Linked DNA regions of Rhodopseudomonas sp. BAL398. The protein of the gene in region 1 binds, or shares a complex with, the protein of each later gene. Links are inferred from orthologs where the notes say so. Each region holds a gene or a part of one and is shown in the gene's direction. Other genes may lie near its edges. The genes, in order: uvrA and mfd.

The links.
Region 2: the proteins of uvrA (region 1) and mfd are in contact, whole or in part, in a crystal structure (PDB 4DFC), measured with the Escherichia coli proteins. The link is inferred for Rhodopseudomonas sp. BAL398 from one-to-one orthologs.

What each region holds. Positions count from the first base shown.
Region 1 is NZ_CP133111.1:1,194,240-1,203,172, forward strand. Bases 2,038-5,624 are described here. They hold uvrA (excinuclease ABC subunit UvrA), read left to right. Parts: upstream 2,038-2,343; coding sequence 2,344-5,424; downstream 5,425-5,624. Other genes in these bases: RBJ75_RS05620 (outer membrane protein), read left to right, coding at 2,038-2,074; RBJ75_RS05630 (ATP-binding protein), read right to left, coding at 5,428-5,624. Also shown: RBJ75_RS05610 (4-hydroxybenzoate 3-monooxygenase), read left to right, coding at 1-310; RBJ75_RS05615 (SDR family oxidoreductase), read left to right, coding at 401-1,114; more of RBJ75_RS05620, read left to right, coding at 1,313-2,037; more of RBJ75_RS05630, read right to left, coding at 5,625-7,350; RBJ75_RS05635 (ABC-three component system middle component 5), read right to left, coding at 7,337-7,858; RBJ75_RS05640 (ABC-three component system protein), read right to left, coding at 7,855-8,415; RBJ75_RS05645 (DUF433 domain-containing protein), read right to left, coding at 8,760-8,933. UniProt on the Escherichia coli protein: The UvrABC repair system catalyzes the recognition and processing of DNA lesions. UvrA is an ATPase and a DNA-binding protein. A damage recognition complex composed of 2 UvrA and 2 UvrB subunits scans DNA for abnormalities.
Region 2 is NZ_CP133111.1:1,052,924-1,062,385, forward strand. Bases 2,015-6,130 are described here. They hold mfd (transcription-repair coupling factor), read left to right. Parts: upstream 2,015-2,411; coding sequence 2,412-5,930; downstream 5,931-6,130. Other genes in these bases: RBJ75_RS04950 (succinate dehydrogenase assembly factor 2), read left to right, coding at 2,128-2,415; RBJ75_RS04960 (YheT family hydrolase), read right to left, coding at 5,949-6,130. Outside these bases: ATP-dependent DNA helicase RecG, read right to left, coding at 1-1,954; more of RBJ75_RS04960, read right to left, coding at 6,131-6,935; RBJ75_RS04965 (hypothetical protein), read right to left, coding at 7,231-8,460; RBJ75_RS04970 (AMP-binding protein), read right to left, coding at 8,517-9,462. UniProt on the Escherichia coli protein: Couples transcription and DNA repair by recognizing RNA polymerase (RNAP) stalled at DNA lesions. Mediates ATP-dependent release of RNAP and its truncated transcript from the DNA, and recruitment of nucleotide excision repair machinery to the damaged site.

The sequences.
Region 1 (8,933 bases):
CGTCCCTCCCACCGGCGGCAAGGGCATGAACATGGCCCTGTACGACGTGGACGTGCTCGCAGATGCCCTGACCAACGCTGTGAAGGGCGCAAACACCTCCGGGATCGAATGCTACTCGGACACGGTCATGCCGCGCGTCTGGCGGTATCAGGAATTCAGCGCCTGGCTCACCGACACCATGCATGATGGCGGCGATCCCGCGCAGCACGGGGCGTTCCGGCAGATGACGGCTCGCGCTCGACTGGACGAGCTGTTCACCTCACCCGCCGCCGCTCGCCTCCACAGCGATTACCTGCGCGGGCTCGCGTGATCCGGCGGTCGCCAACCTCCTCATACGAATGAGCGCCGGCCAGGCTGGCTCCGGATTGGCCTCATCGCCCATCGGCAGAAGGATAGCGAAATGAGCGAAACCCGAACCAGCGTCATCTTCGGCGGCAGCCTCGGGATCGGCGAGGCCACCGCAGCACTTCTCGCCAAGCAGGGCGACGCGGTGACGATCGTCGGCCGCGATGCCGGCCGCCTCGCCGCCGCGGCAGAGCGGATCGGTGGGGTCAAGACTGCCGTCGCGGACGCGCGCGATCGCGATGCCGTCTCGCGGGTGTTTGAAGCCACTGGGTCGGTTGATACGGTGGTTGTCTGCGTCGGTGGAAGCAAAGGCATCGGCCGCTTCCTCGACATCGACCTGCATGACGTGATGGCGGCGTTCGAGGAGAAGGCGTTCGCCCAGCTCCTAGTGACGCAGGTCGCCGCCAATCATATGAAGCCGAAAGGCTCCATCACCCTCGTCACGGCCGGCTCGGCACGTTCCGTCACGCCGGGTGCCGTTGGTCCCGCCACGGTCAACGGTGCCCTGGAAAGCGCGATCCCGACGCTTGCGGCCGAGTTGGCGCCGATTCGCGTCAACGCGGTCAGTCCCGGCCTGATCGACACTCCTCTGTGGGATTTTATGCCGGACGATGCACGCCAGGCGTTTTTCGATGATGTCGGGTCCAGGCTGCCGGTGGGCCGAGTCGGACGGCCGCAGGAGGTGGCCGACGTGATCGCGCTGGTTGCAAGGAACGCCTTCGTTTCCGGTGCGACCTATGTTGTGGACGGCGGAACCGGGGCTGGATGATCCTCCGTGGCAATGTTGGGTCGTACCTGACAGGCCTCGTGACGGCTGTCTGGGGCGATAGTTTTCGCCCGGCCTGCCCCGCAACGCCCCCGCAGCGCAGTTGGTCAGTGTGGCCTGGGCGCTACAGCGCCGGCCGCGATTTAGGCTAATGTGTGACACGTTCAATCGCGACCCGGGGAGATCACGGTGCGGCAGGCAATCAAATCATTGGTGTTGGGACTGGCCGCGGCATCCGCGCTGGGACTGGCCTCGCCCTCATTCGCCGCCGATCTCGCCGCGCGTCCCTACACCAAAGCGCCGCCGATGCTGGCTGCGGTCTACGACTGGAGCGGCTTCTATATCGGCGCCAATGGCGGCTGGGCCTCGAGCCGGAGCTGCTGGGATTATGTCGGCAGCCCCACCGCGCGCGTCGCGGCGGTTTCCGAAGGTTGTCACGATGCCGACGGCGGCACCGCAGGCGGCCAGATCGGCTATAATTGGCAGACCGGCTCCTGGGTGTTCGGTGTCGATGCCCAGGGCAACTGGGCCGACCTGAAAGGCTCCAACGATCCGGCGGCGCCGCTGCCTGGCACCACCAATCGCTCCAAGGTCGATTCCTTCGGCATGTTCACCGGCCGCATCGGCTATGCCTGGAACAACGCCCTGCTCTATGTGCGAGGCGGCGCCGCGGTGGTGCACGACAAATATGATTTCGGCTTTACCGGAGCTGCTGCGCCGCTGAGCACCGGATCGGAAACCCGCTGGGGCGGCACCGTGGGCGCCGGCGTGGAATATGGCTTCACCCCGAACTGGTCGGCCGCGATCGACTATCAGCATGCCTTCATGGGCAGCCGCGACGTGACCTTCGGCGGGTTCTTCCTGGCGCCGACCGGTGTGGTCGAAAACGTCAAGCAGGACCTCGATGTCGTCACCGCCCGGATCAATTATCGCTGGGGCGGTCCGGCGGTCGCGCGCTACTGAGCGGCTTTGATCTGATTTGAGTGCAGCAGGCCGGCCTCGTGCCGGCTTTGTTGTGTGTGGGGGGCCGAGCGCGCTGGCTCGCGGCTGCCGCTCTGCCCTCGCTTGCGTTCCGCCCAGCCGTCTTGCCAAGAAATGGTTGATGGCTGCGACGCAGCACTGGCAATCGCCTCACGTTCTTCCTATGTTCCAGACTTGAGCCAATTGGCGTCAGCCCCGGTTATCCGGCGATGCGCCCGAATGCGGCGCGTCGTTCGCGTCTGGGAATTCTCATGGACGAAATCATCAAGGCGAAGCGGCAGGCCACTGCGTTGCGCGCGATCACCATCCGCGGCGCCCGCGAGCACAATCTCAAAAATGTCGATCTGGAGATCCCGCGCGACAAGCTCGTGGTGTTCACCGGCCTGTCCGGCTCCGGCAAATCCTCGCTGGCCTTCGACACCATCTATGCCGAGGGCCAGCGCCGCTACGTCGAATCGCTGTCGGCCTATGCCAGGCAATTCCTCGAAATGATGCAGAAGCCCGACGTCGACCAGATCGACGGGCTGTCGCCGGCGATCTCGATCGAACAGAAGACCACCTCGAAGAATCCGCGCTCCACGGTCGGTACCGTCACCGAGATCTACGATTACATGCGCCTCTTGTGGGCCCGCGTCGGCGTGCCCTATTCGCCCGCCACCGGCCTGCCGATCGAAAGCCAGACCGTATCCATGATGGTCGATCGGGTGCTGGCGCTGCCGGAGGGCACAAGGCTCTATCTGCTGGCGCCGGTGGTGCGCGGCCGCAAGGGCGAATACCGCAAGGAACTGGCGGAATGGCTGAAGAAGGGCTTCCAGCGGGTCAAGATCGACGGCGCCTTCCATGAGCTGGCCGAGGCGCCGGTGCTGGACAAGAAATTCCCCCACGACATCGACGTCGTGGTCGACCGCATCGTGGTCCGCCCCGATATCGGCCAGCGCCTGGCCGAAAGCTTCGAGACCGCGCTGAAACTCGCCGAGGGCCTCGCGGTGATCGAATATGCCGACGCGCCGGCGGCTCTTGCTTCACCTCCCCCTGGAGGGGGGAGGTCGACCGCGAAGCGGTCGGGAGGGGGTGAAGCCGCGAGTGCTGCGCACCCCACCCCGGCGCTGCGCGCCGACCCTCCCCCTCAAGGGGAGGGTAACAAGAAGAAGGTCGCCAAGATCCACGACAAGACCGGCGCCGAACGCATCCTGTTTTCGGAGAAATTCGCCTGCCCGGTGTCCGGCTTCACCATTCCGGAGATCGAGCCGCGACTTTTCTCCTTCAACAATCCCTATGGCGCCTGCCCGGCCTGTGGCGGGCTCGGCATCGAGCAGCATATCGACGCCGATCTGGTGATCCCCGACAAGGAGTTGACGCTGCGCAAGGGCGCGATCGCCCCCTGGGCGAAATCGTCGTCGCCCTATTACATCCAGACCCTGACGGCGCTGGCGAAATTCTACAAATTCACCCTCGACACCAAGTGGAAGGACCTGCCCAAGAAAACTCAGAACGCCCTGCTCCATGGCTCCGGCGATGACGAGATCAAATTCTCCTATCAGGACGGTGTGCGCTCTTACGACACCAAGAAGCCGTTCGAGGGCGTCGTCACCAATATCGATCGGCGCTTTCACGAGACCGAAAGCGAATGGGCGCGCGAGGAGCTCGGCAAATATTTCTCCGACGTGCCCTGCGAGGCCTGCCACGGCTTCCGGCTGAAGCCCGAGGCGCTCAGCGTCAAGATCGGCGGCAAGCATATCGGCGAGGTCTCCGAACTGTCGGTGCGCCGCGCCGGCGAATGGTTCGAGGCGGTGCCGAAGGCGCTGAACAAGCAGCAGAACGAAATCGCCGTCCGCATCCTCAAGGAGATCCGCGACCGGCTCTCCTTCCTGCTCGATGTCGGCCTCAACTATCTGACGCTGGCGCGCGCCGCCGGCACATTGAGCGGCGGCGAGAGCCAGCGGATTCGGCTGGCCTCGCAGATCGGCTCGGGCCTCACTGGCGTGCTCTATGTGCTGGACGAGCCCTCGATCGGCCTGCACCAGCGCGACAACGCCCGCCTGCTGGATACGCTGCGCCGGCTGCGCGACCTCGGCAATACGGTGATCGTGGTCGAGCATGACGAGGACGCGGTGCTGGCGGCGGACTATGTCGTCGATGTCGGCCCCGGCGCCGGCACCCATGGCGGCCATATCGTGGCGCAGGGCACGCCGCGCGAGGTGATGGCCAATCCGAAATCGCTGACCGGAAAATATCTCACCGGCGAATTGTTCGTGCCGGTGCCGGATCGGCGGCCGCCGAACCATCGCCGCACCATCAAGGTGATCAACGCCCGCGGCAACAATCTGAAAAACGTCTCGGCCGAAATCCCGCTCGGCCTGTTCACCTGCATCACCGGCGTCTCGGGCGGCGGCAAGTCGACGCTCTTGATCGACACGCTGTACAAGGCGATCGCGCGCAAACTCAACAATGCCAGCGAGGGCGCCGCCCCGCACGACCGCATCGAAGGCCTGGAGCATATCGACAAGATCATCGATATCGATCAGTCCCCGATCGGCCGCACCCCGCGCTCCAACCCCGCGACCTACACCGGCGCCTTCACGCCGATCCGCGAATGGTTCGCCGGCCTGCCGGAATCGAAAGCGCGCGGCTACGAGCCCGGCCGCTTCTCCTTCAACGTCAAGGGCGGCCGCTGCGAGGCCTGCCAGGGCGACGGCGTCATCAAGATCGAGATGCACTTCCTGCCCGACGTCTACGTCACCTGCGACACTTGCAAGGGCAAGCGCTACAACCGCGAAACGCTCGAGGTGCTGTTCAAGGGCAAGTCGATCGCCGACGTGCTCGACATGACGGTGGAAGAAGCCGCCGAATTCTTCAAGGCGGTGCCGCGCGTGCGCGAGACCTTCAAGACTCTGCACCGCGTTGGCCTCGACTACATCCATGTCGGCCAGCAGGCCACGACGCTGTCCGGCGGCGAAGCCCAGCGCGTCAAGCTGGCGAAAGAACTCAGCAAGCGCGCCACCGGCCGCACCCTCTACATCCTCGACGAGCCGACCACCGGCCTGCACTTCCACGACGTCGCCAAGCTCCTGGAAGTGCTGCACGAGCTGGTGGCGCAGGGCAATTCCGTGGTGGTGATCGAGCACAATCTCGAAGTCATCAAGACCGCCGACTGGGTGATCGACCTCGGCCCCGAAGGCGGCGACGGCGGCGGCGAAATCGTCGCCTGGGGCCCCCCGGAGGATATCGTCAAGGCGCCGCGGAGCTACACGGGCAAGTTTCTGGCGCCGGTGCTGGCGAAGGCGGCGGGCGCGGCGAAGAAGAAGCGGAAGGCGGATGCGGCGGCGGAGTGATGCTCACGTCGCAATATTTAATGTGGGATCATCGCGTGTTGAAAATTTACCAACGGTGAATTGCTCGTGGTCCAGATCGGGAGAAATCATTGCCGTCGCGTAGATGATTTGGTGTTCGACCTTGGCACTCTCGGAGATGCGTAATATCTGATTTTGGAAATTGTGACTTCGCTCAGGCTCCATTCCCTTATCCTCTATCGTGTCGATCATTACGAAGCGTGGATGGCGGAATAGAGGGTCTTTGGTCGCTGCAGAAAAGAAGCCGAGGAAGAAGCTACTCTTCAGGACAACGCGCGAGCTGGCAGAAAAATAGGAATGCCCATCTACGCTTATCTTATTGGATGCAAAATCGAACTGAATAGATTGCGCTGCTTCGAACGTATCCTGACGGCGCAGATCATTGTGAAGTAGCTCACGTATTTCATCAGCAATGATCGTATAGGCCTGACTTTTTCGCTTTTCTTGCGATGCCTTTAGGCGATCTGTGTCTGTTTTAAGTCGGTTGATCGTGTCGTTTAACTCGTCCTTCCTGCTGGATAGTTGGTCAATCAGGCCAATGATTTCGGCCTTCTGATTCAGGTCTTCTAGCTGTCGATCTAGGTAACCCGTCTGTCGGTGGAGACTGCGTAGAGCTTCTCGCGCTTCGCTGGATGGAAGTCGTTGCAAAGTAACGAGCCGATCTGACGCGGCCTTCCATTCGCGCTCAAGCATAAGAAGTTTGCGATTCAGATCCCCTGTTCGACTTTCTCGATTCTGTTGCAGTAGCCTCGACTGCTTTAGCTGGAGGGCCACGTCATTGATCATTGCGACGATACGCGCTTTCAACCGTTCGGTGTCAAACGGTGATTTGCAGAGATGGCATATATGTCGATCCAATCTTTCGTCGGCCTCGATCGTTGCGTAGCATGCCGGACATGTTTCGAACTTCACGTCTCCCAGATGCGATGCAACGGATGAGGAGTCGTTTAACGCAGTAAGCTTGTTTTCGAGGGCAGATATAAAGGCGCTCGAATCTGCGATCGATAAATTGAGTGCGTCGCGCTCTTGGCGGACTGTGCCAAGCGCAATCTGTAAGCGCTGCACATCGTCATAAACAGCCTGCTGATTCCTTAGGGTTAACTCGTCTTGGGCTGATTGGGTGAAAAGAGCTTCCTCGGCGGCGTCAATTTTCGCCTGAATGGCGACTGCATCTTGTTCCAGTGATCGCCGCTGCTCAGCTATCCAGTCCAGTGTTAGGCTGTGACCCGTCTTCCCTAAAACAGAGAAAAGACTCTTCAGTTCGCCGCTTTTCGCGTCAAATTCGCGCGTCAACTCTCGAATCTTAACCTCGTTATCGTAGATGGCCGCCTCGTAAGCCCCGCAGAGCAGTCGGCCAATCGCGTCCCGGAGTTGTGGTGGATCGAAGCGGCTTTCAAATCGAAAGAGATCCTCCACGGGGCTCAGTTGATCTGCATATAACAACCTCAGGATTTGATGGATCGTCAAATTGCCAGAAACGTCTGCGGCGACCTCTGGGATCCCTAAGAGGCGAAATAAGGCCTGAGAGAAACTTTCAAAGTTGGCAGAGCGCCGATATGGATAGCGCAGCCAATCGGCATGAGGAGCAAACTTCGCGCTCTCATAGTCGCCACCGAAAATCTCCATCGGTTGACCGGCTTGGCTAGAAATGTCGCGACTTAGAGTGGCCGGATTGCCGTTGATGCGGACTTCAACGACTACACGTGAACACAGCAAGGCCGTCTCGCTCCAAGCTGCCAAGTCGCCGCCAAGGCCGTAAAATATGAAGTTGAGAATTGTGGATTTTCCAGACGAATTCTCACCGCGTATGACGTTCACGCCCTGGTGAAACGTCTCATCGTAGGCGATGAACGAGTTACGCTCGACTACGAGGCGCGTAACCAAAAGCGTGGGCTCATACCGGATCATAGCGATACTCCAGAAGCCCAGTTCGATCTTTCAGACCATCCTTTCCTAAGAGCGTGTAGGTCGATCCCAGCACGGACAGAAAGTTGATGAGATTGGAATCAGCTTGATTGACATCGCTAATTCGTTCGGCGATCCGTAATGGCGGCTCCTTGACCATCGTCATCACTTCGCCCATCGACCAACGTTCGCGAGCTATGAAGTTTTGATCCGCCAATGTGTCCAAGGCCGCAATTTGCATGGGCTCCATACGCGAAAATAGGATGCGGTCCTCTGGTTGTTCACCATAGGGCTTTGAGGCGGCATATGCCTTGGAGAGAGATTTATACTTTCGGTCCTGAGGTTTGAGACGGATGCCTTCGATTCGGAAGGGAAAGAGGAGATAAAAATCCAGCATCCGAGCGAGGTCACGGGGAACGGGGCCAATGCACTCAAAGACATCGCGTAGCCGCAGAAATCGGAATATGGCGTGGAAGGGGTCGAGGGCTGGTTCAAAGGTCAGCTGAATCATTTGTGCCACCGGATAAAGCACTGTTCCGCGAGCCAATAGATCATGCCCATCGCCGTGCTATGATTGATGGTGAAAACTGCTCCTCCACACTCGCCCACGGTAGGAACTACGATGTGTTCTTTCACGATTTGATTAATCTGAATCCTGGTCAGCAACTCGATCTGAGGATGGACGAACTGATTGAATTCATAGTCTGTCTTAGCCAAAAGGTATGCGAATATTTCTTGGGCCGAGGCATAAAGCGACCACTTCTCTAGTAGCTTTGCGAACAGCTCCTTCTTTTCTAGTGCGTCATAATATTCATCGTCGCGGTTCCCGGCCTTAAGCTTGGCCTCCAGACCGTCAATTCCATCCCTAGAGCGGCGCGTATGGAAATGAGCCAAGGCCTCGACGGTGTGGCGGATCTGGCAATTTTGCTCAATTTCGGCCTGCAACTTGGTCAGCAATTCCTCAACGACGCCAAGCCTACGATCCCCATGAAAGTGGTTCTCAATCTTATCCCTGCCGACAATATCGCCGTCCGCTGAAGCATCGCGTTGATCGACGAAAGGTCCCATGATTAAAAGCCAGTTGGAATTAGTCGCGACGTGTAGTGGTGGTCGTCGTTTTGTCTCGGCCCACGAGATCCCCACCTGCGGATGATCTGCGCTGATCAACGTTATTACCGCTGCCGCTAACCCGAATCTTACGAGTTATCCGGAGAGTTAGCAGTGACCCTCCAACTGCACCGCCCACCAAGCCACCTAGGAAACTCCATATTTCAGATGCGTGATTTGTTAAAAGGTCGCCCATTGCCCAACCGATTCGTTAAATAATTTAGAGTGTCGCCATGATGCACTCATGCCCCGGAGCAAGCAAGAGTTCTCCAGCATCTGTCTGCGCAGCCGCGGGTTGCAGATGCTCATTCCGCCGCGATGATCGGATGGTTCGCCTGCCGCGCGGCGAAGGCCAGCACAGCGTCAATGTCGGCATTCTCCAGATAGGGATAGTCGCGCAGGATTTCGTCGCGCGACGCGCCCGCGGAAAGCTGGCCGAGAATGTCGGCGACGCTGATCCGTAGGCCGCGAATGCAGGG
Region 2 (9,462 bases), 140 kb from region 1 along the record:
GGACCTCGGAGCGCGCGATCCGGTAGCCCGGCAACCCGCTCTGGCGGGTGCCGAGCACGTCGCCTTCGCCGCGCAATTTCAGATCCTCCTCGGCGATGCGAAAGCCGTCGGTGGTCTCCTTGATCACCTTCAGCCGCTTGGCGGCGATCTCGCCCAGCGGCTCCTTGTAGAGCAGCAGACAGTTCGAGGCCTCGGAGCCGCGGCCGATGCGGCCGCGCAATTGATGCAATTGGGCAAGGCCAAAGCGCTCGGCGTTCTCGATCACCATGATGGTGGCGGCCGGAACGTCGACGCCGACCTCGACCACGGTGGTCGCCACCAGCAGCGGCGTCTCGCCAGCGGCAAACCGCGCCATCGCGGAATCCTTGTCGGCGCCGCGCATCTTGCCGTGAACGATGCCGACTCTGTCGCCGAACCGCTCTTTCAGGCTGTCGAAGCGTTGCTCGGCGTCGGTCAGATGCGCGACGGTTTCGGATTCCTCCACCAGCGGCACGATCCAGTACACCAGCTTGCCGGCATCGAGCGCGCGGCCGACGCCGTCGATCACCTCGTTGAGCCGGCTGCTCGACATCGTCCGGGTCTCGATCGGCTGGCGGCCGGCCGGCTTCTCGCGCAATTCGGAGATGTCCATATCGCCGAAATAGGTCAGCACCAGCGTGCGCGGGATCGGGGTGGCGCTCAGTACCAGTACGTCCACCGCGTCGCCCTTGGCGGTCAGCGCCAGGCGTTCGCGCACGCCGAAGCGATGCTGCTCGTCGACCACCGCCAGCGCCAGCGCGTTGAACACGACGTCATCCTGGATCACCGCATGGGTGCCGACCAGAAGATCAATCTCGCCGGCCGCGAGCCGGGCCAGAATGTCGCGGCGCTCCTTGCCTTTCTCGCGGCCGGTGAGGATTGCGACGCGCAGGCCGGCATGGGCGGCCAACGGCGCGATGGTCTTGATGTGCTGGCGCGCCAGGATTTCGGTCGGCGCCATCAGCGCCGTCTGCTTGCCGACCTCGGCCACGGCGGCGGCCGCCAGCAGCGCCACCACGGTCTTGCCGGAGCCGACATCGCCCTGCAGCAGCCGCAGCATCCGCACCGGCCGGGTCAGGTCGTCGGCGATCGCGGCGGCGGCGTCGCGCTGCGAATTGGTCAGCGCATAGGGCAGGGCGTCGATGATGCGGTGGCGCAACGCGCCGTCGCCGGCATTGCGGGTGCCGGCGGGGCGGCGTAGCTGCGCGCGGACCAGCGCCAGCGCCAATTGTCCGGCGAGCAATTCGTCGAAGGCCAGCCGCGACCAGAACGGCCCTTCGGGGAGGATGTCGGTGAGTTCAATCGGGACATGGACGCGTTGAAGCGCCTCGGCCAGCGGCGGAAACGAGCAGCGCCGCAACACTTCGGGGCTGATCCATTCCGGCAGCGCCGGCAGCTTGGCGAGCGCCAGCGCGATCGCCCGCCGCAGCGAGCCGATCGCCAGCCCCTCGGTCAGCGGATAGACCGGATCGATCCCGGTCAATTGCGCGAAGCCGGCCTCGTCGACCACGCGGTCGGGGTGCACGATCTGCAGCGTGCCGTCGAACATCTGCGCGGTGCCGGAGACGTAGCGCTTCTCGCCGACCGGCAGCAGCTTTTCGACATAGCCCGGCTTGGCGCGGAAATAGGTCAGCACCACGTCGCCGGTCTCGTCGCTGGCATAGACCAGATGCGGCGCGCGCGAGCGGCCGGCCGGCGCCGGGCGATGGCGGTCGACCGTGACCTCCAGGGTGACGATGCTGCCCGGCACGGCGTCGCGGATCTTGGGCCGGTCGCGGCGGTCGATCACGCTGGCCGGCAGATGCAGCAGCAGGTCGACTAGCCGCGGCGTGTCATCGCGGCCGAGCAGATAGCGCAGCAATTTATCCTGCTTCGGGCCGACTCCGGCCAGGCTGGTGACGGGTGCGAACAGGGGATTGAGAAGGACGGGGCGCATCGAACCGGCTCGAACCATCGGGCTGCAGGGAGGGCCTAGGCTTGGATGCATTTTGGGGCGATTGCAATGCGCGATCGGAGGCTGACAGCGGCGGGCGCGACCGCTATATCAACCCCGCCCGGCACGTCCGGGCTTTCGCCGTTGGCGCAGTATTGAATTGGGCGGGTTTGACCATGACGGGAACGACACGATCGAGCGGCGGCCTGGATGACCGGCGCAAGCGGCTGTTGTTCCGCTGCTGGCACCGCGGCATGCGCGAAATGGACCTGATTCTCGGCCGCTTCGCCGATGCGCAGATCGGCATTCTCACCAGCGCCGAGCTCGACGATCTCGAAAAGCTGATCGAATTGCCCGACGCCGACCTCTACGCCGCGGTGGCCAGCGACGCGCGGCTTTCCCCCGATCTGGGCGGGCAGATGTTCGAACGGATCAAAGCGTTCAAGATCGCGGAAGCGCTATGAAAGCGCCGTCGCGATCGCCCGCCGAGCTGCTGGCGCCCGGCCGCGCGCTGACCTTCGCCAATGTGGCCGAAAGCGCCGAGGGGCTGATTATCTCCGATCTGGCGCGCGCGGTGGCGGCGCGGCCGAAACCGCCGGCGGTGTCGCTGGCGGTGATCTGCCGCGACGGGCCGCGGATGCAGCAGCTGGCGCGCAGCCTGGAATTCTTCGCGCCCGATCTGGCGGTGATGCAGTTCCCGGCCTGGGACTGCCAGCCCTATGACCGGGTGTCGCCGCATGGCGGCATTCTGGCGCAGCGCCTGACCACGCTGGCGCGGCTGGCGCGGCTGGCCGGCAGCACCAAGCCGCTGATCGTGCTCACCACCGTCAACGCCGCCGTGCAGCGCGTCCCGGCGCGCGAGATCGTCGCCGCGCAGGCGCTGTCGGTGGCGCCCGGCAATGTGGTGCCGATGGATTCGATCGTGGCCTGGCTCGAGCACAATGGCTACAACCGCTCCTCGACGGTGCGCGAGCCCGGTGAATACGCGGTGCGCGGCGGCATCCTCGATCTGTTTCCGGCCGGGCTCGACCAGCCGGTGCGGTTCGACTTCTTCGGCGATACGCTGGAATCGATCCGCGCCTTCGACGCCGAGACCCAGCGCACGCTGATGGACATGCGCGCGCTCGATCTGGTGCCGATCTCGGAGTTTCAACTGGTCACCGAAACCATCAAGCGGTTCCGGATGGGCTATGTCGCCCAATTCGGCGCGCCGCGGCGCGACGATCCGCTCTACGAGGCGGTCAGCGAAGGCCGCCGCCATCCCGGCATGGAGCATTGGCTGCCGCTGTTCCAGGAGCGGATGGATACACTGTTCGATTATCTCGACGGCGCGCCGGTGGCAATCGAGCCGCAAAGCGAGGATGCCGCCACCGCGCGCTTCGCGCAGATCGCCGATTACTACGACGCCCGCCGCGAGGCGATGGAGCTTCCCGGCGGCGGCGCGATCTATCAGCCGCTGCCACCGGACCGGCTCTATCTCGGCGAAGACGAGTGGCGCAAGCGCCTGGAGGATGTCGCGCTGGCGCGGCTGACGCCATTCGCGGTGCCCGAGGACCAAGCCGGCGTGATCGACGCCGGCGCGCGGGCCGGCCGCAACTTTGCCCCCGAGCGCGCCGACCCCGCGGTCAATGTATTCGCCGCGCTGGTGGCGCATGTCCAGGCGCTGCAGGCGGCGCGCAAGAAGGTGGTGGTGGCGCTGTGGAGCGAAGGCTCGCGCGACCGCATGGCGAGCATGCTCAAGGACCACAAGCTGCTCAACCTCACCTCGGTCAATTCCTGGCGCAGCGTGCAGGCGACGCCGCGCAACGAGGCGATGCTGGCCGTCGTCGGCATGGAATTCGGCTTCGAGACCGACACCGTCGCGATCATCACCGAGCAGGATATTCTCGGCGATCGGCTGGTGCGGCCGCGCAAGGCGTCGCGCAAGCTCGACAATTTCATCTCCGAGGTCACCAGTCTCGCCGCCGGCGATATCGTGGTCCATGTCGAACACGGCATCGGCCGCTTTGTCGGGCTGCAGACGCTGGAGGTCGGCGGCGCGCCGCATGATTGCCTCGAACTGCGCTACGCCAACGAGACCAAGCTGTTTCTGCCGGTCGAGAATATCGAGCTGTTGTCGCGCTACGGCTCCGACAGCGCCAATGTCGAGCTCGACCGGCTCGGCGGCTCCGGCTGGCAGGCCCGCAAGGCCAAGCTGAAGAACCGGATTCGCGAGATCGCCGGCGAATTGATCAAGATCGCCGCCGAACGCCATCTGCACGAAGCGCCGAAAATGCCGGTGGAGCCGCATCTGTATGACGAGTTCTGCGCGCGCTTCCCCTATGAGGAGACCGAGGACCAACTCAGCGCCATCAATGCGTCGCTGAAGGATCTCGAAAGCGGACTGCCGATGGACCGGCTGATCTGCGGCGACGTCGGCTTCGGCAAGACCGAGGTGGCGCTGCGCGCTGCGTTTGCGGTGGCGATGGACGGCAAGCAGGTCGCCGTCGTGGTGCCGACCACGCTGCTGGCGCGCCAGCATGCCCGCACATTCACCGAGCGATTTCGCGGTTTCCCGGTGAATATCGGCCAGGCCTCGCGGCTGGTGCCGGCCAAGGAACTGACCAGGGTCAAGAAGGGCCTGACCGACGGCTCGATCGACATCGTGATCGGCACCCATGCGCTGCTCGGCAAGGCGATCAAGTTCAAGGATCTCGGCCTCTTGGTGGTCGACGAGGAGCAGCATTTCGGCGTCACCCATAAGGAACGGCTGAAGCAGCTGCGCGCCCAGGTTCACGTGCTGACGCTGAGCGCCACGCCGATTCCGCGCACGCTGCAGCTGGCGCTGAGCGGGGTGCGCGAATTGTCGATCATCGCCTCGCCGCCGGTCGACCGCCTCGCGGTGCGCACCTTCATCGCGCCGCACGATCCCCTGATGATCCGCGAGGCGTTGCTGCGCGAACGCTATCGCGGCGGTCAGGCGTTTTATGTAGTGCCGCGGATCGAGGATCTCGCCGGGGTCAAGGATTTCCTCGACAAGCATGTGCCGGAGATGAAGGTTGCGGTCGCCCACGGCCAGATGCCGCCGACCGTGATCGAGGACATCATGACGGCGTTCTATGACGGCAAATACGACGTGCTGCTGTCGACCACCATCGTCGAGTCCGGCCTCGATATTCCCAGCGCCAACACGCTGATCGTGCACCGCGCCGACATGTTCGGCCTGGCGCAATTGTATCAGCTGCGCGGCCGCGTCGGGCGCTCCAAGCTGCGCGCCTATGCGCTGTTCACGCTGCCGGCGCAGCAGAAGGTCACAGCGCAAGCCGAGCGTCGGCTCAAGGTGCTGCAATCGCTGGAGACGCTCGGCGCCGGCTTCCAGCTCGCCTCGCACGATCTCGATATTCGCGGCGCCGGCAATCTCTTGGGCGAGGAGCAGTCCGGCCACATCAAGGAAGTCGGCTTCGAGCTGTACCAGTCGATGCTGGAGGAGGCGATCCTCAACCTCAAGGCCGGCGTGGTCGAACCTGTCGCCGATCGCTGGTCGCCGCAGATCACCATCGGCATGCCGGTGCTGATCCCAGAAGACTTCGTCGCCGATCTGGCGGTGCGGCTGTCGCTGTATCGCAGGCTCGCGGATCTGGAGACCGACGACGAGATCGAGAATTTCGCCGCCGAGCTGCGCGACCGCTTCGGCGTGCTGCCGGACGAGGTGCGCTATCTGTTCAAGATCGCCGCGATCAAGGCCTATTGCCGCCGCGCCAATGTCGAGAAGGTCGATGCCGGGCCGAAGGGCGCCGTGATCAGCTTCCGCGACAACAAATTCGCGCAGCCCGATCGGCTGATCTATTTCATCCGCCAGCACGGCCAGGCCGCCAAGGTGCGGCCCGACATGAAAGTCGTGTTCCTGCAGGATTGGGACACGCCGGAAGACCGCCTGATCGGCACCACCGAAATCCTGCGCCAACTCGCCAATCTGGCGGAGGACCGCAAGGCGGCGTGAGCCGGGATTTGGATGCGGTCAGCAAACTCGATGATACGCATCAGCCAGCCACCCGCACACCGCCTGCGGCATCGCGTGGACGTGGCCCGGAAAGCTGCCGCCGGGAAAGCCGACATGGCCGCCTTGCGCCGGCTGCCATAGCGTCACCTGCGCGCCGACATCGGTCGCGTCGGGCAGGGAGGCGGCAGGCACGAACGGGTCGTTGCGGGCGGTGAGCACCAGAGCCGGGACGCGGATCGCACCGAGGTGCGGCCTGGCGGAGGCGCGGCGATAGTAATCGTCGACGCCGGCAAAACCGTGTAGCGGCGCGGTGAAGCAATCGTCGAAATCGCGTAGCGTATTGGCGGCGATCAGCCGATCGCGATCGAACAGATTGGGATGCTGCTGCCATTTCGCCAGCGCGTTCGGCTTCATGGTGCGCAGAAAACGTTGGGTATAGACCAGCCAGTTGAAGCCGTGATCGATCTCGGCTCCGGCGGCGGCGAGATCAAGCGGCGCCGAGATTGCCGCCACCGCGCTGACCATCGAGGCGGCACTTGAGCCTGCTTCCTCGGCCCAGCGCAGCAGCGCATTGCCGCCGAGCGAGACGCCGGCGGCCAGCACCGCCGCGCCGGCGCGCTCGCGCAGGCGGCCGAGCATCCAGCCGATCTCCTCGAAATCGCCGGAGTGATAGGAGCGCGGCGCCAGATTGAGCTCGCCCGAGCAGCCGCGAAAATGCGGTACGCTGAAATTCCAGCCGCGGGCGCGCGCCGCCTGCGCGAAGGCCACCGCGTAGTGGCTGGCCGAACTGCCTTCGAGCCCATGGAACAGCACCAGCCACGGCGCGCCGGGCGCCGCGATCAAATGGTCGACGTCGATGAAGTCACTATCGGGCGCGCGCCAACGTTCGCGCCGATAGGCCGGGGTCTCGGCCGCATAGGGCCGCGACAGCAGCGCCGGCCAGATCGTCTGCAGATTGCCGCCGGGCAACCAATATGGCGCGTGATAGTCCCAAAGCGCGGTCATGCGGCTCTATCTGTTCCCCGCGTCACGCGCCGGCCCAATAGCGTGTGCGTAGCTTGCCGCGTGTCGAACCATGAATAAGCTCTGCTCATCCTCGAGCGGCTTCCTCAGTATTCCTCTCAAAGACGTATCAATGGTACCAAGGCGTCAACGTCGTCATTGCGAGGAGCTCTTGCGACGAAGCAATCCAGTCTGTGGGTGGCGCTCCTGGATTGCTTCGCTGTCGGACGGCGCTGCGCGCCGGCCTCGGCTCGCAATGACGGAATGATGGCCCGGTTCTCTGGGGGCCGTCAGACTCTCACGACGCCGCGCGGCGGGCGTCCTGCTCGGTCAGCCGCGTGAGGATTGATCGCGCGGTATCGGTCGGCAGCAGTGTCGCCACCGTCACTTCGGCATCGATCCGCTGGTCGGGCCGCGGGCCATGCGAGGTCTGCTTCATCACGCTCGAGAGGCGCCGCGCGATGGTCTGGGCACTGCGCAATCCGGTCTCGGCGAAGGCCACCAGGATCGAGCCGTCGTCCTGCAGCACGCCGAAATCCATCCGCCGCATCAGCCGGCTGACGATCCGCGCCGCGTCGAAGGCGGCGCGCGGGTCCGGCCGATTGAGCTTGAACCGGGCCACCGACATGCCGCCGCCGCTTGCCTGGGTCTGGTAGACCGCAGTGGCAAAGTCGCGATCGAAGGCGTCTTGCGTCAGCAGGCCGGTGCAGGGATCGATCAATCCACCGGCGTCGAGCGATTTGAGGACGCGGCTGAGACGGGCCTCGAAAGCGTGCAGCCGGATCAGCGGCAGCGCGCTCATCACGGTATGCGCCGGGTCGCCGAGTGCATATTCCAGGTTCGGCAGATCATAGGTCGGGGTCGGGCCGGCGGCCGCGACCACGATCGGCAGATTGCGAAACCGGGCGTCTTCGGACAGCACGGTGAGGAAGGCGTCGACCACCCGCGGGCTGAAGCCTTCGCCGAGGATGATGCCGTCGAGATCGCGGCTATTGAGATGTTTGGCGGCGGCTTCGACGCTGAGCGCACCGACCACGCCGAGGCGCTCGCCCAGCGCCACCGACAAGGCCGGGTAGGCGGCGCCGCGGCCGATCAGCAGCACGGTGGCGTCTTCGATCGGGTCGGTCGGCGGCAGCTGCGGCAGCGATTCGGCGTCGAGCCGTCGCAGCACCGTCGCATGCAGCGTCCGCACCCGCAGTGCCGCGCGCAGCCGGGTGCCCAGCCGGTCGTAAAGCACATCGGTGGCGACGAAGGGGATGGCCTGATCCGTCGCATGATCGCCGGGATTGATCGCGATCAGCGGCACATAGGGAACCATCGTGGCGATCTGCTGGGCCAGTGCCGGAAAGCCCGGCTCGGCGTCGCTGCCGCAGACGATCACCGCGGCCTGTCGTAGCCGCTGCACCGCATTGCTGGCGTCGCTCCAGCTTGAATCGATCACCGGGAACAGCTTGGCCTCGGACAGCGCCATCATCAGCGCTGCGGGGTCGCCGGCCGTCACGACTAGAATGGGGGCTTGGGTGGTCATGTGTCAGAGTCGCTCAACGCTGCATTTCACCAGCGTTGGACTTTAGATCGACGCTGTTAATGCCGCGTCAACGGCGTTGCCGACTCCTCGCCGGAGCGCCCGGGGGGATCGCGAAACGCCTCCACCATCAAGGGGTTGAGCCCAAGTTCCGAGAGCGCTTCGCGGGCCCTTGCGTTGTCATTGGCGCGCCCGGCGAGCCGGTAGCCGCTCAACCGGTCCGGCAGCGCCGTCAACAGCGCCCCCTGGCCGAGGCGTTTGGCCCATTCCTGCAGGTCCTGGGCGAGGAAACGATAGCCACCCACGGCCATGATCGTCGGCGGTGGCGCCGTGATACAGACCGCGCCGCTGCTGCGGTCGAGCCGGGCGGCGTAGCCGGTGTCGACATAGTCGGTTTGCGGCTCGGAGCTCGGCACGCCGGACGGTCCCTGCGGCTGATAGGCCGCCAGCACGATCATCGGGCCGCGCAGCCCCAGCGTGCCGTGCGGCGTCACCAGGATTTCGCCCGCGGTCGACGAGCCCATCACGTCGCGCGGCGCGCCGTGCGGCCCGGGCTGGATCGTGGCCGGCACGCCATCGGGCGATCGCCGCGCGCCGAACAGGCCGGCCTCGCCGAACAGATAGATATCGGTGAATGACACCGAATTGGCCGACCAGGTCGCGCTCGAGGCGACCTGTTCGGGCGCCCGCCACAATCCGATCACCGTGCGCAGCGACGGCGCGCGCGCCAGCAGCCCGGTATCGGCCAGGCGCAGCGCCAGCGGCGCCGGCGCCACCAGGGCCTCGCAATTGAATTCGACGATCTGTCGCTCGGCGACGTCGTCATCGAAGGGGTGATGCAGCGCCAGCGTGCCGCCACTCAGCAGCCACACCATCAGCGAGGAGGCGAGGCTGGCGAAGGACGACGGCGCCACTGCCGACATCACCGTTGCCCCCTGCGCCATCCCACTTTCGAGAAACACCACGAGCCCGCCGGCAATCAGATTGAGATGGGTGCGCGGGATG